DNA from 2 places in the Pseudoalteromonas sp. Z9A5 genome. Region 1 is predicted to be linked to the other one. Evidence: predicted binding sites of a transcription regulator. Region 1 holds the regulator's gene; the other holds the start of a gene.

What was found. The regulator sigma-54, encoded in region 1, starts transcription at its own class of promoters, with help from an activator protein. The targets are predictions, from matches to a motif close to GTTGGCACGNNNNTNGNNT.
Region 2: a site for sigma-54 is predicted at 1,235-1,253, ahead of GQR56_RS14195 (formate/nitrite transporter family protein). Genes of this name have one in related genera too.

Annotation. Positions count from the first base shown of each region.
Region 1 covers NZ_WTLC01000009.1:17,664-25,070, reverse strand. Annotated here, with positions in the region: gene GQR56_RS06560 (calcium/sodium antiporter) at 1-310, shown strand, start outside; gene GQR56_RS06555 (KpsF/GutQ family sugar-phosphate isomerase) at 314-1,285, shown strand; gene kdsC (3-deoxy-manno-octulosonate-8-phosphatase KdsC) at 1,286-1,837, shown strand; gene lptC (LPS export ABC transporter periplasmic protein LptC) at 1,834-2,388, shown strand; gene lptA (lipopolysaccharide transport periplasmic protein LptA) at 2,378-2,923, shown strand; gene lptB (LPS export ABC transporter ATP-binding protein) at 2,920-3,645, shown strand; gene GQR56_RS06530 (RNA polymerase factor sigma-54) at 3,715-5,214, shown strand; gene hpf (ribosome hibernation promoting factor) at 5,242-5,529, shown strand; gene ptsN (PTS IIA-like nitrogen regulatory protein PtsN) at 5,534-5,986, shown strand; gene rapZ (RNase adapter RapZ) at 6,006-6,854, shown strand; gene GQR56_RS06510 (HPr family phosphocarrier protein) at 6,893-7,165, shown strand; gene mgtE (magnesium transporter) at 7,254-7,407, shown strand, end outside.
Region 2 covers NZ_WTLC01000027.1:50,988-58,394, reverse strand. Annotated here, with positions in the region: gene icd (NADP-dependent isocitrate dehydrogenase) at 1-510, shown strand, start outside; gene GQR56_RS14200 (hypothetical protein) at 523-969, opposite strand; gene GQR56_RS14195 (formate/nitrite transporter family protein) at 1,419-2,246, shown strand; gene GQR56_RS14190 (protein kinase) at 2,253-4,013, shown strand; gene GQR56_RS14185 (hypothetical protein) at 4,072-4,278, opposite strand; gene GQR56_RS14180 (DUF2809 domain-containing protein) at 4,667-5,047, opposite strand; gene GQR56_RS14175 (hypothetical protein) at 5,376-5,804, shown strand; gene GQR56_RS14170 (TerD family protein) at 5,833-6,939, shown strand; gene GQR56_RS14165 (TerD family protein) at 7,229-7,407, shown strand, end outside.

The sequences.
Region 1 (7,407 bases):
CCTACCAGAGCTTGCAGCTTCAATTGCTGGTGTGCTTAAAAATGAAGATGATTTAGCCTTAGGTAACATTATTGGTTCAAACATTTTTAATATTTTAGCCGTGTTACCGCTTGCTGGTATTATTAATCCATCAATGATCGACCCATCGGTAGCTAGTCGCGATATACTCATCATGATTGGCGCAACCATCGCCCTTATTGTTATGTCATTGAACTTTAGAGGTTCTCAACGTATCAATAGAGTAGAAGGTGGTTTATTGCTAGTCGCATTTTTGAGCTACCAAGGGTACATTTTTAGTCAAGTAGGGTAAATCATGACAAAACTGAATTTTATAAAACAAGGTCTGCGCGTTCTTGATATAGAACGTCAAGCACTTAGTGATATTACTCAATATGTAGATGAAAACTTCAATCAAGCATGCCAGTTAATGTTTGATTGCAAAGGACGTATTATAGTTATTGGCATGGGGAAGTCTGGTCATATAGGCACTAAAATAGCAGCAACTCTTGCTAGCACAGGTAGCCCTGCTTTTTTTGTACATCCAGGTGAAGCAAGTCACGGCGATTTAGGGATGATCACTTCAAGTGACGTAGTAATACTTATCTCCAACTCAGGGGAGACCAGCGAAGTATTAAATATTATTCCGGTTTTAAAACGCCTTGGTGCAAAAATAATAGCCATGTCGGGTAATACAGAATCTACAATGGCAATACTTGCTAACGTACATGTATGCATTAAAGTAGAAAAAGAAGCTTGCCCTTTAGGGTTAGCGCCAACAGCAAGTACAACGGCAACACTCGCCATGGGAGATGCTATGGCTGTCGCGCTTTTAGAAGCTCGTGGATTTACTGCCGATGATTTTGCTCTTTCTCACCCTGGTGGAAGTTTAGGCAAACGTTTATTGCTTACTTTAAAAGATGTTATGCACAGCGGTACAAACACGCCTATTATTAGTATTTCACAAACCGTAAAAGATGCACTTATTGAAATGTCTGCAAAAGGCTTAGGCATGACGACTATTGTTGACGAAAACCAGCAATTGGCCGGATTATTTACTGATGGCGACCTACGTCGTATTTTAGAGCAACGCATAGATATCCATTCAACACCTATAGATGTTGTAATGACCAAATCATGCACTACGGCAACTCAAGGTATGCTTGCAGCCGAAGCGCTTAATATAATGGAACACAAACGCATTAATGGTTTAATCGTTGTAAATGAGTTAAACCAGCCTATTGGCGCACTGAATATGCAAGATTTATTAAAAGCAGGAGTATTATAAATGCAATTTGAAGAACTCTATCAACCGCTGAGCGATGACGCAAAAGCGCGCGCTAAAAAAGTAAAACTGCTTATATGCGATATTGATGGTGTATTTTCTGATGGGCGTATTTACCTTGGAAACCAAGGCGAAGAGCTAAAAGCGTTTAATACAAAAGATGGGTTTGGTATAAAAGCACTTATTAATAGCGGGTTTGAAGTTGCTGTTATTACAGGGCGTCATTCGCATATAGTGCAACAACGTATGAGCAGCTTAACCGTTCAACATATTTATCAAGGTCAAGAAAACAAACTTATTGCCTACCAAGAGCTAAAAAATAAGCTCAACTTAAGCGATGAACAAATTGCCTATATAGGTGACGATGGTCCTGATATGCCAGTAATGGAATTAGTCGGTTTTGCAGTAGCTGTTAACGATGCGCATCCACTAATTAAGCGTTTATCGCACTACACTACACAAATGCCAGGCGGTTTTGGTGCTGTAAGAGAACTAACCGATTTACTAATGCTTGAAAACGATAAGCCATTAACTACTCAAGGTACAAGTTCATGAATGCAGCGCGCATAATACTAAGCGTTTTATTCATCAGCTGTATGGTTTGGCTTTGGTACCCTTATTTTACACAAACAAATATTGCAACGCAGGTAGAGCAAGAAGTTGTAGCTAAACCTGATTATATCGCCATAGAATTAAAGCAAACGGCGTATGATGAGAATGGTAAAATTAGCCATAAAGTAACAGCTGCAAAAATGGAGCTGTATCAACAGTTAGGCTTTACCTTTTTTGAAAAACCTATTTTCACTTTATATAACGAAAAGCAAACATGGCGCATCAATGCGGATGAAGCAACGTTGTATGAAGGTAAACAGTTAATTTTAGAGGGCAACGTAGTCGCTAAAAATCTAACTGACAACGCAATGATTGATAAGATCAATGCCGATAATATTCAAGTAGATATAAAGCAACTGACGATGCGCTCCGAACAGCCTGTCATTGTGACTGGACCTAACTTAAAAATCACCGGTAAAGGCCTCGAAGCCGATTTAAAAACTGAAGTGATAAAACTCATTAACCATACGCGAACCATATACTATGACCAATAAAATATTAAAATCACTTATTATTCCTACACTTATACTAGCCTTTAATAGTAATGCAGCAGAACAAAGTACACAACCTGCCGCTAATCAAATATCAATTAGTGCCGACAAACAAGAAGGCCAACTAAAAGCTAATGTAGGTATTTTTGAAAAAAATGTTGAAATTATTCATGGTAACCGTCGCATTACGGCTGACCGCCTCGAAGTGCATAAGCGTGACGAATTAGGTGATAATAAACAGTTATTAATTGCCACTGGCAGCCCTGCGTACTTTGAAGAAAAGCAAGATGACGGCACAATAATGAGCGCAAGTGCGAACGAAGTTCGTTACGATGTAGCTAAGCGTTTTTTAACACTTGTTGGCGATGCACAAGTATCGCAAGCTGGACAAAAAATTAACGCAAAAAGCATTACTTACGATATGCAGCAACAGCTTATTAGTGCTGAAAAAGACGAAAACTCTACCGATCGCGTTCATACTATTTTAGTGCCTATTGAAGCTACAAAAAGTAAAAAAAGCGATAAAGGTCAACCATGAGCACATTAAAAGCAGAGCTGTTAGCAAAAAGCTATAAAGGTCGTGAAGTTGTTAAAAATGTAGGTCTTGAGGTTAAGGCTGGCAGTATTGTTGGTTTACTTGGACCTAATGGTGCAGGTAAAACTACAACGTTTTATATGATTGTAGGACTTGTACCTAGCGACAAAGGTAAAATATCTATCGACGATAACGATATTACTCTTTTACCTATGCATAGTCGTGCTAGATTAGGCATAGGGTATTTACCACAAGAATCGTCAATATTTAGAAAACTGACTGTTTACCAAAATTTAATGGCTATTTTAGAAACGCGTAAATCGCTAAATAAACAAGCCCGAGAAGACACATTAAATAATCTATTGGATGAATTTAGCATTCAGCATATTCGTGATAGCCAAGGTATGGCTTTATCCGGTGGTGAACGTCGTCGTGTAGAAATAGCACGTGCACTTGCCGCCGATCCTAAGTTTATATTGCTAGATGAACCTTTTGCTGGTGTAGACCCAATTTCAGTATTAGATATTAAGAAAATAATAGAACATCTTAAAAACCGTGGGATTGGTGTATTAATTACCGATCATAACGTAAGAGAAACCCTTGATGTTTGTGAAAAAGCCTACATTGTTTCTCATGGGGAGCTAATTGCATCTGGCACTCCTGAACACGTATTAAACGATAAAACAGTACGCGATGTTTACTTAGGCGAGCAATTTAGGCTGTAACATTAACGCCATGTCTTTGAGCATCTGCTAGTATTAATTATAACAACATAAAAGGATTGTTAGAGATAAATGAGGCAATCATTACAGCTGCGCATGGGCCAGCAACTTACAATGACACCACAGCTGCAACAAGCAATTCGTTTGTTGCAACTCAGTACATTGGATCTCCAGCAAGAAATACAAGAAGCTCTTGATAGCAACCCGCTGCTAGAAGTTGAAGAAAACGACTACGCAGAAGATTCTGCTGGCAAAAATGAGCAAAAAGCTGATAACGATGACGTTACTGTTAGCGCATCTGCAGATGATGCTCCTAGCGAATACGAACAAGATAGTGGTGAAGCACTTGCTAAAGATACAGTAAGTGACGACATGGCTATGGATGTTAGCTGGGATGAGTACATGAGTGCTGCGCCTGCATCGTCATCAGGACCAATGCCTGAGGACGAGTCAATATACCAAGGTGCTTCAACCGAAACACTTCATGAGTACCTAATGTGGCAGTTACAATTAACGCCTTTTAGCCCTACTGATGAAGCTATTGCAATCGCTATTGTTGAAGCCGTAGATGATTCTGGTATTTTAACACTTAGCTGTGAAGAAATTTTAGAGAGCTTCAATCAAGAAAACGAAGATGATAACGAAGTCGAACTTGACGAAATTGAAGCCGTTTTAAAGCGTATCCAACTGTTTGATCCGGTCGGTATTGCTGCACGTAGTTTACAAGAATGTTTGTGTATTCAGCTTAACCAGTTTGATAAAGAAACACCTTACATTAATGAAACAAAAATGATCTTAACCGAGCATATTGATTTATTAGCTGCTCGTGACTATCGTACATTAATGAAAAAAACTAAGCTCAAAGAAGAAGAGCTTAAAGAAGTAATGACACTAATACATACTCTCAGCCCTAAACCCGCTGATACGATTGTTAGAGAAGAGTCTGAGTATGTTATTCCTGATGTGTCGGTTAAAAAAATTAAAGGTCGCTGGGTTGTAGAATTAAACCCAGATAGCATGCCTAAAATAAGAGTAAACAGCCAATATGCTGCAATGTCTCGTACCGTTAAATCGAGTGGTGATAGCCAATTTATTCGCTCACACTTACAAGAAGCAAAATGGTTTATTAAAAGCCTAGAAAGCAGAAACGACACATTGTTAAAAGTAACAAATTGTATTGTTAAGCAACAACAAGGCTTTTTTGAACACGGTCCAGAAGCCATGAAACCAATGGTTTTAAATGATGTTGCTGAAATGGTAGAAATGCACGAGTCGACTATTTCTCGCGTAACAACCCAAAAGTATATGCACACGCCACGTGGAATCTTTGAGTTAAAATACTTTTTCTCAAGCCATGTAAGCACCGAAAATGGTGGCGAATGTTCATCTACGGCAATACGCGCTCTGATTAGAAAATTAATCGCAGCAGAAAACTCAGCAAAACCATTGAGTGATAGCAAGATAGCGGATATATTGGCTGAGCAAGGAATTAAAGTAGCTAGACGCACGATCGCAAAGTACCGCGAATCTCTGGCTATTCCACCGTCAAATCAGCGAAAAAGTCTGATTTAAGACGCAAAAACAAAGAGGGTAACGCTTATGCAACTAAACTTAACTGGTCGTCACGTAGAAGTAACCGATTCACTAAAAGACTATGTAAACACTAAATTTGCGAAGCTAGAAAGACACTCTGATCATATTAATAATGTTCATGTCATTCTCGATGTAGAAAAATTAAACCAAAAAGCAGAAGCAACAATTCATGTCAGTGGTGCGGAATTATTTGCCTCTACTGAACATCAAGATATGTATGCCGCCATTGACTCGTTGATTGACAAGCTCGATCGACAAGTTATCAAACACAAAGAGAAGCTTGCTCGACACTAATATTATGAAACTAAGTTCACTTATATGTCAGGACTGCAGCAAAGCTGCGGTCCTTTTTAATAGTAAAAAAAGAATTTTAGAGTTTATTAGCGAACTTGCTCACAACAAGCTTCCTTACTTATCTCAACAAGATATTCTTAGCGCTTTACTAAGCAGAGAAAAACTAGGTAGTACAGGCATTGGTAAAGGTATTGCAATACCTCACGGACGAATGAGTGGCGTAGAAGAACCTTTAGCTTTAGTACTTGTTAGCGAAACACCTATTAACTTTGATGCGATAGATAACCGCCCTGTAGATATTTTTGTTGCACTCATCGTACCAGATGGTGATAACCAACAGCACTTAAAGACTCTAGCAACCATTGCTGATAAACTAAACGACAAAGAATTTTGTAAGCAGTTACGCTGTGCAAAATCAGATACAGAGCTATACCAAGTTATTGTTGATCAATCATAATTAATAAAAAAGGTGTTAAATGGAATTAATTATCATAAGTGGCCGATCAGGTTCTGGAAAATCGGTAGCTTTACGCGTAGTTGAAGACTTAGGTTATTATTGCGTAGATAATATTCCACTAAACCTGCTGCCTTCTTTAGTGCGAAGTGTCTCTGACAACTACGACAAAATAGCAGTGAGTATTGATGTTCGAAACTTGCCAAAAGAACAAGAACAGTTCAATGATATTTTTGAGTATTTACCTGGTTTTGCTAAACCAACGCTGTTTTATTTAGACAGCGAAGATCAAGTATTAATAAAACGTTTTTCTGAAACGCGACGACTACACCCTCTTTCTGTCGACTCATTGCCACTTGATTTAGCTATAAAAAAAGAAAAAGAATTACTTGATGTGCTAACAACCAGAGCTGATTTTATGATTGATACCAGCGAGTTAAGTGTTCACCAACTCGCTGAATCTATCAGAGAAAAAATACTTGGTAAAAAAGACAAACAGCTTATTGTTACTTTTGAATCATTTGGCTTTAAATACGGAATACCTAAAGAAGCAGATTATGTTTTTGATGCACGTTTTTTACCAAACCCACATTGGGAGCCCGAATTAAAACCTTTAACAGGATTAGATCAGCCCGTTAAAGACTACCTAGCTAATCATAGTATTGTGCAAAAGTTTACATGGCAAATTCAAACCTTTGTGCAAACGTGGTTACCTCATTTAGAACGAAATAATCGTAGCTACTTAACCATTGCTATTGGTTGTACCGGTGGGCAGCATCGTTCAGTGTATTTAGCACAAACGATTGGTGAAAGCTTTTCGATGACTCACCCAAATGTAAAAATTCGTCATCGTGAACAAGAAAATAAATAATTTAAATAATCACCTGTTCAGCTTAGGTAGAGTAACTTATGCGTTTAGAAGACACGTTTTTAATAAAAAACAAATTAGGCTTACACGCTAGAGCTGCAACGGTGCTTGCACAATTAGCCGTACAATTCGACGCTTCAATTACTATATTTCAAGATGGCAAAGAAGCTGCCGGTGATAGTGTTTTAGGCTTAATGCTACTAGAGAGTAGCCAAGGAAAAGAAGTTAAAGTGGTATGTAAAGGACCCGATGCAGAGCAAGCTTTGCACGCTGTTGGTCAGTTAATAGCGCAACGATTTAACGAACAAGAATAGTCAGCAATAAAGAATCAAAAATTAGATAAACCAAAAAAGTTAGTAACCTCCCCTACCAAAGTAATATTAAAATTAATTAAGGACGCCAATGCCCGAAGCTTTTGAACAAGACTACCCACTACAACAATTAAAACAAGTGACAAAGTCGCTTAACAGTGGTCAATTTGTTCAAGTTAGGCGCATGTTAGCTAAAACCGCTCCTTGTGATACTGCATTATTATTAGAGTCGTCGCCGCATAAAA
Region 2 (7,407 bases), on a different contig from region 1:
GCTATAAATCATCAAAATGGTCGTTGGCTACTAATAGAGCGATCAGATCAAGAACCATTAATTATTAAAGAAGTAATAGCCGATAACATGCTTCAGCAATGTTTAATGCATCCAGAACAGTTTGATGTAGTAGCCACTACTAATCAAAATGGCGACTTTTTAGCTGATATGCTTAGCGCGCAAGTGGGTGGAGTTGGCATAATGCCCGCTGCAAATTTAAATAACGAAGTGGCATTTTTTGAACCAACACATGGCACGTTTGAACGTATAGCGGGACAAAATAAAGCCAATCCGAGCAGCAGTATTTTAAGTGCAGTGTTAATGCTTAAATTTATGAAGTGGGATAAAGCCGCAATATTGATTGAAAACGCATTAGAAAAAACCTTCGCAAGTTCCCAAGTAACTTTTGATTTAGCACCTAATAAAGATGATTCTAATAATTCAATATCTAATAACTCGATAACCCTAAGTTGCACAGACTTTGCACAAAAGGTTATCGAGCATTTTTAAACACCCCCATTTTTAAGCTGCTGATGCATTAGCAATCTGCACTGTGTGCATACAAGGGCGATTAGTTAATTGTGCAGCGCGATGATAAATGGCATGTGCATTTGGCTCATCACAGTGTGTACCGCTTAGCGTATCCATTAATGCTACAACAATAATGGCAGGTACTTGGCAGCAGTATTCATCAAGCACGGCTTCTGTTGTTTGTGCGTTCATATGGCAATGTGGATGATTTTTTTGTTGATACGCATTTAATAGCGTGTCTACTTCAAGAGTATCACTTGGTTGATGCTTATTTTTACGACAAGTACACCCAAATTCATCAACTAACGTAGCTAAAGCTTGGTAAATCTCAGTCGTTTTTAAAGTCGCTTTAGTACATAACTGCTCTTTAATGAATTGATGTAAATTAGCATCAATGAATAATCCGTCTTGGTGTGTGAAGATAGCGGTAGTTGGCATAATAATTACTCTTAGTTTGTTGGCTTAACTTCACTCTAGCGCTAAGTATATTATTAATGAAATTGTTGTTTTCAATAACTGATATTGATTTTATCAATACTGTAGCTGGATGCTTCTTTTTAAGGTTGTTATTTATAATGTTTAATTACTTTATTTGGTGCAAAACGGCTTTTAATGCACAAAAATAGCGCGTAAATATCATTTTTAAAATTACATTAAATCAACTAACTACTTGTTTTTAAATAGCTATAATTTAATTTTTTGTAATGGCACCAACTTTGCAAATTAACATACAGTAAGGTTTCTCCCCTTGCTAAGACCAATATGATTCCAGACGAAGACGTCTACACATTTACTTTAAAAAAGTAAGGTGTAGGCGTTTTTTTTTGCTTGCAATATATTGCTGCAAATGGAAATTAAAATAGCACTACCAAAATAAAGGTAAAAAAATGGCTTATTTAATCCCTACCGAATTTGTAACTAAAATGGTGGACTCTGGTGAGTCTAAAATTTATATGTCAACGCGCGATACGTTAATTCGTGCATTTATGGCTGGCGCTATTTTAGCGTTAGCTGCAGTGTTTGCAATTACCGTTAGCATTGCCACTGGCTCACATTTAGTGGGCTCGATGTTGTTTCCCGTTGGTTTTATTATGTTGTACTTAATGGGTTTTGATTTACTGACGGGTGTATTTGTACTTACGCCACTAGCATGGCTTGCAAAGCGACCAGGCGTTACGTGGTCGCAAATATTACCGCATTGGGGCAAAGTGTTTTTGGGTAATTTTTTAGGGGCGCTAACGGTTGCTTTTATGATGTCGTTTATTTTTACTTATGGGTACAACATAGATGGCGGTGCAATTGCTAAAAAAGTTGCTGCAATAGGCGAGGCGCGTACTTTGGGCTATGCCGAATTTGGAACAGCAGGTTGGTTAACTATATTTATTAGAGGCATGTTATGCAACTGGATGGTGTCGCTTGGGGTTGTTGGCGCAATGATTTCAACAAATGTAAGCGGTAAAGTAATTGCCATGTGGATGCCGGTTATGTTGTTCTTTTTTATGGGCTTTGAGCACTCAGTAGTGAATATGTTTTTATTCCCGTTTGCGCTTATTATGGGCGGTGAATTTTCGGTAATGGATTACTTAATTTGGAACGAAATTCCAACCGTATTAGGTAACTTAGTCGGTGGCTTGGCGTTTACTGGTTTAACGTTATACACCACGCACTACAAAACAGCGCCAAAGCGTCACATTCAAACGCCGCATACGAGTTAATAACCGATGACTGCCTTAACACTCAATACTGGGTATTTTACAACACAAGGTTGTAAAAGTATAAATCAAGACTTTGTTTTGTCCCGAGTGCCAATATTAGATGAGCTTAACCTTAAAGGTGCCGTGTTTGCTATTAGCGATGGGGTAGGTAGCAGTTTAGTTAGCCAAGTAGCGAGTGAAAGTGCGGTTAAGCGCTTTATTAACGATTATTATTGTACATCACCAGCATGGTCCGTTGAGCATGCTGGTGGTCAAGTATTTAAAAGTGTAAATGCCCATTTATATTGTAAAAATCAGCACAGCCCTTATAAGTACAATCTTGAAAAAGGTTATGTATGTACTTTTTCAGCGCTTATTTTGCAAAACCAATGCGCTCATATTTTTCATGTGGGTGATTCACGTATTTATCGCCTTCGTAATAACCAACTTACATTGTTAACAACTGATCATAATATACAAGCCAATGGTCAAACGGTACTAAGCCAAGCGCTCGGAATAACGCCACATTTTAAGTTCGACTACCTTTGTGAGCCATTAATCGTTGGTGATGTGTTTTTATTGATGACCGACGGCATATTTAACTTTTTGACTGAAGAGCGTATTTTAGCGTTATTAAACTATCAAAAAAATGACTTAAACACGCAAGCTAAAATAGTTGTCGATGAAGCAGTTAATGCTGGTAGTAACGACAACCTAACCATGCAGGTTATTGTAATAAATCAGCTCGCGAAAGCACAAATAAATAAACTGGATGAATTAAGTATTCCACCTATTTTAAAAGAAGGTGATTTATTTGAAAGCAATAAACTTGGCTCTATTCAAGAAGGCGTTTATGGATCTCAAGGGTATAAAATAAGGCGTGTTATTCATTCATCGAATCGAAGCCACGTTTATTTAGCGCTCGACTTAAAAACTGCCGACTTTGTCATAATTAAAGCGCCGTCAGTAGAGCTAACAAATAACGCCGCACAGTTAAATAGGTTATTAACTGAGGAGTGGGTGCTTAACAAAGTAAATCATAAAGTAAACAATCAGCACATAGTTAAAGCAGTGCCACCGCATAGTGCGCGTAATTTTTATTATACAGTTACCGAATATATAGAAGGGCAGACTTTAGCCCAGTTTTTATTAGACAATCCAACTCCTAATCTTGAAAAAATACGCGATATTACAGAACAAATAGCGAAAGGATTAACAGCGCTACATAAAGTTGATATTTTACATCAAGACATTCGACCTGAAAATATTTTAATAGATAGTAGTGGCTTAGTGACTATTATCGATTTAGGTTCAGCCAAAATAATGGGCGTAACCGATGGCAATGGCGATGAAATACTTGGCACTGCAATGTACACTGCACCTGAATATTTGGTGGGATCGGGGGCGAGTGAGCGATCCGATTTATACTCACTCGCAGTGCTTACTTATTATATGTTAAGCGGGCGATATCCATATGGTACAAAAGCCGCCAAAGCGCATAACATAGCCGCGCAAAGTAAGTTAAGTTATATAAGCGTGATTGATACAAAACGCGATATACCCTTGTGGTTAGACGCTACGCTTAAAAAAGCATTACAGCCAAACCCAGCTTATCGGTACCAGGTAATGTCGGAGTTTATTTACGATTTACGCCACCCTAATAACAGTTTGTTAGGCACTGGTAGCATTGCGTGGGCGGAGAAAAACCCAGTGGTATTTTGGCGTGGCTTATCGTTGCTATTAGCAATATCACTGGTTATAAGCTGGCTGATTTTTATATCAAAGTAATTAGATATAGCAATTTTAAACGTGTTTATTATCACTGGGTAATAAGGTACTTATAGCATTAAAGCTTAATAAAATAGGGAATTGCTACCAAAATAGTGCCCACAATAAGCAACATCGATACGCTCGTCACAAAGTACGGAAACACTAACAACGACAAGCCTATACACAATGGCACAACGGCTTTTTTCCTTCGTCCATAAGTTAGGTAGCCAATGCCTATGCCACCAAATAAAACACTCCACGCAATAATTGATGATGAATCCATTTAGTTTTCTCCGTTAGAATTAGTTACGTCAGTACAGCTTTTAGCTCAGCTAAAGCGCTATCAGTATTTTTGTGTGCTAACTAGCGCGCACAAGGTAAGTGGTCAAAGCAAAATATTCAAGCCCGATAAATCTAAACCAGCTTTTACAAGCGCCATCAACTTTATTATTTTCCATTTTGGATGGAGTTCATTCAAAAATATACCCATTAAGCTTTATAATAAACCTCGCAACATCATAAGTAGGCTTATCTTTTTTTGCAAAAAGCGCATTCATCTGTGTAGGTCGCTTCAACGAGTGAGTGATATGAAACTAGCTCAAATTTAATCTCACATTAAATGTCTTTCAAAGTAACTATTTAAGTTAAATTATATTGTTAAAGCTCATTAATTACAGCTGTTTACTTTTAAATCGATAAAATTCAATTAATAAAATACACGCCCAACCTATTCCATATGCAAGAATATCTAACCAATCAAATGTAGATCCTATTATTATACGCGCCGCTTTAATGTGTTGAAGACCAAGAAGGGTTACTAAATTAAAAAACTGTGCAACTTCAATCATGCAAGCAAACAAAAGCACGGAGTGGGCCAACGTAGAGTTTTTAATTTTAATAAACGACTTAACAAAAAGGTACAACCAGCCAACAACCAATACATCGCCAAGAAACGGGCGTACAAATTGATCATTAACAAAAAGTGCAATGTATATAAGTGAACCAAGAAAAAGCAGACTTAATAAAAAACTTTTTATGTTAAATTTTAACAATTTGAACCCTTGTTTTTAATATATTAAATAATGCTGAAATAGACATCCCACACACTTTATATAAAAATGTGGTTGTTATCAAAATTAGCAATGTTCCTCTATGCAAAATTCTTTGTATTAGATATTGATGAAGATGAGTAATTAGTCATCACAAGATATAAAAGTTGGTTAGGTTTTATGAAATTTTAAAATAGTTTATTGGTTAACAAGCGTAATATCTGACAGTAATTTAGTACCCTTTTTTTATCTTATTTATGCAGGTATGATACTTTTATAGAGTGTATTAAGTAGTACCGTATATTTTTAAACTTAATTTCTGAGAAACTAAATGAATAAAAAATTGTCTTTCAATAATGGTGAAATTAGTGATAACTACGCAAGTATTTTAGTTTCACATTTTGATTGCAGCCAAGTAACCACTTTGCTTGAATATAAAGGTTACAAACTTGTTGTAGATTCTTGTGTTGATATTTCACTACCTGATGAAACTGTATTATCAGGACCTGAAGTTTTAAAATTAGTTGAAAATAAAAGCCTCTCGTTAAATGAACTCATTGCATTTTTAGCTGGTGAAGAATCAGAGAAAACAAACGAGATTTATGAGTTTGAAGCGTGTGCCTGGTTTGAGTGGCGAAGTGGTAATGGTGACTGGGCAAGTGAGCCGTTTGACACCATGTATGAATCACTAGATGATAATATTAAAAAACTCAGCGAGCTTCTTGATGAAGAAGGGCTGGAGTTAGAACACATTGATTAGCAGTTACATATTTTAAAAGGAATTCGTTTTGGGAATACTCGTTATAGGTAGTAATACAAACATTACTCAACCAAGCTTTACAATAAAACATACAATTAATGACTCGGTTGATATTTCAGTTTTTTGTTTAGGTGAAAATGGCAAAGTACATAATGACGATGGTATGGTTTTTTACGGAGCGCCTAAAAGTCCTTGCGGCACCATTAATATACAATCTAAAGCAATTTTAGTTGATCTTGAAAATGTACCTTCTAACATAGAAAAGTTCTCTATAACTGCCACAGTCGATAATGACACCTTTGCGTCTCAGTCAAATATTTCTTTTACTGGTCCTGATTTTGAATGCCAATTTGATACTGATGGACGTTCTGAATCTGCACTTATTTTATTAGAAATTTATAAACGAAATAATAGTTGGAAGGTCAAGTTTGTTGGTCAAGGTTTCAATGGCGGTCTAAAGCCATTAGCTGAACATTATGGTGTAGATATAGCTGATGAACCGGTAGTTAAACCATCATCACCTAAGCCAGCACCTGTAACTACGCCTGCACCAACAGTAAATTTGAGTAAAATTAGTTTAACTAAAAGCTCTCCTAAAGTTGATCTCATTAAAAAGGCTGGATCATTAGGTTTAATAAAAGTTAATTTAAACTGGGAAAAGGGTAAAAGTAGCTTTTTTAGCTCAGGAATAGATCTTGATCTTGGTGCATTTATAGAGCTCAAAAACGGTGACAAGAGCATAGTGCAAGCTTTAGGTAATCGTTTTGAATATAGCCCTTATATTAAGTTATTAGCTGATGACAGAACGGGTGATAGCTCAAATGGTGAATGGATACACATTGATGGTAATAATATTAATAATGTAAAACGTATTATTATTTTTACTTTTATTTATTCAGGCAGTCCAAATTGGGACAAAGCAAATGCAGTAGTAACGTTGCATGTACCAGATATGCCGCCTATCGAAACTCAGCTAAATGAAACCTCAAGTAATACAGGGTTTTGTGCAATTGCAGAGCTAACCGTAAAAAACAATACTGTTGCGGTAGAGAGACTTAATCGCTTTTTTAAAGGTCATGCAGATTGTGATAAAGCATATGGATGGGGCTTTAAATGGAGCGCAGGAAGTAAATAACGAACCTTAAAATGAGAAGAGCTGATGCCTATAGGCTCAGAGATGTTACTGTATTACACTCTTATAGTGAAATAGCTAAAAAAATATTAGATTTTGAATTCATTATTATGAGTTTTCTCATTGCATTTTTAAGGTATAAAGGCAATAAATATGAGACTAAGAAGTCTTATTATCTTGCTCTTGTTTAGATAGTTCATTATGGTATTATTTTTTTAAGTCGATACATTAAACTTGTATCGTAAGTGTTTTATTTTTATTCGTTTACATAAATTATAAAGGAGTTTTTAAAATGGCAGTATCTTTACAAAAAGGTGGTAATGTTTCTCTAGAGAAAGTTGCTCCAGGGATGACAAATTGTTTATTAGGTTTAGGTTGGGATTCTCGTGCTACAGACGGCGCTGATTTTGACTTAGATGCATCGGTATTTATGTTAAATGCTGAAGGCAAAGTTAAAGCTGATAACGGCTT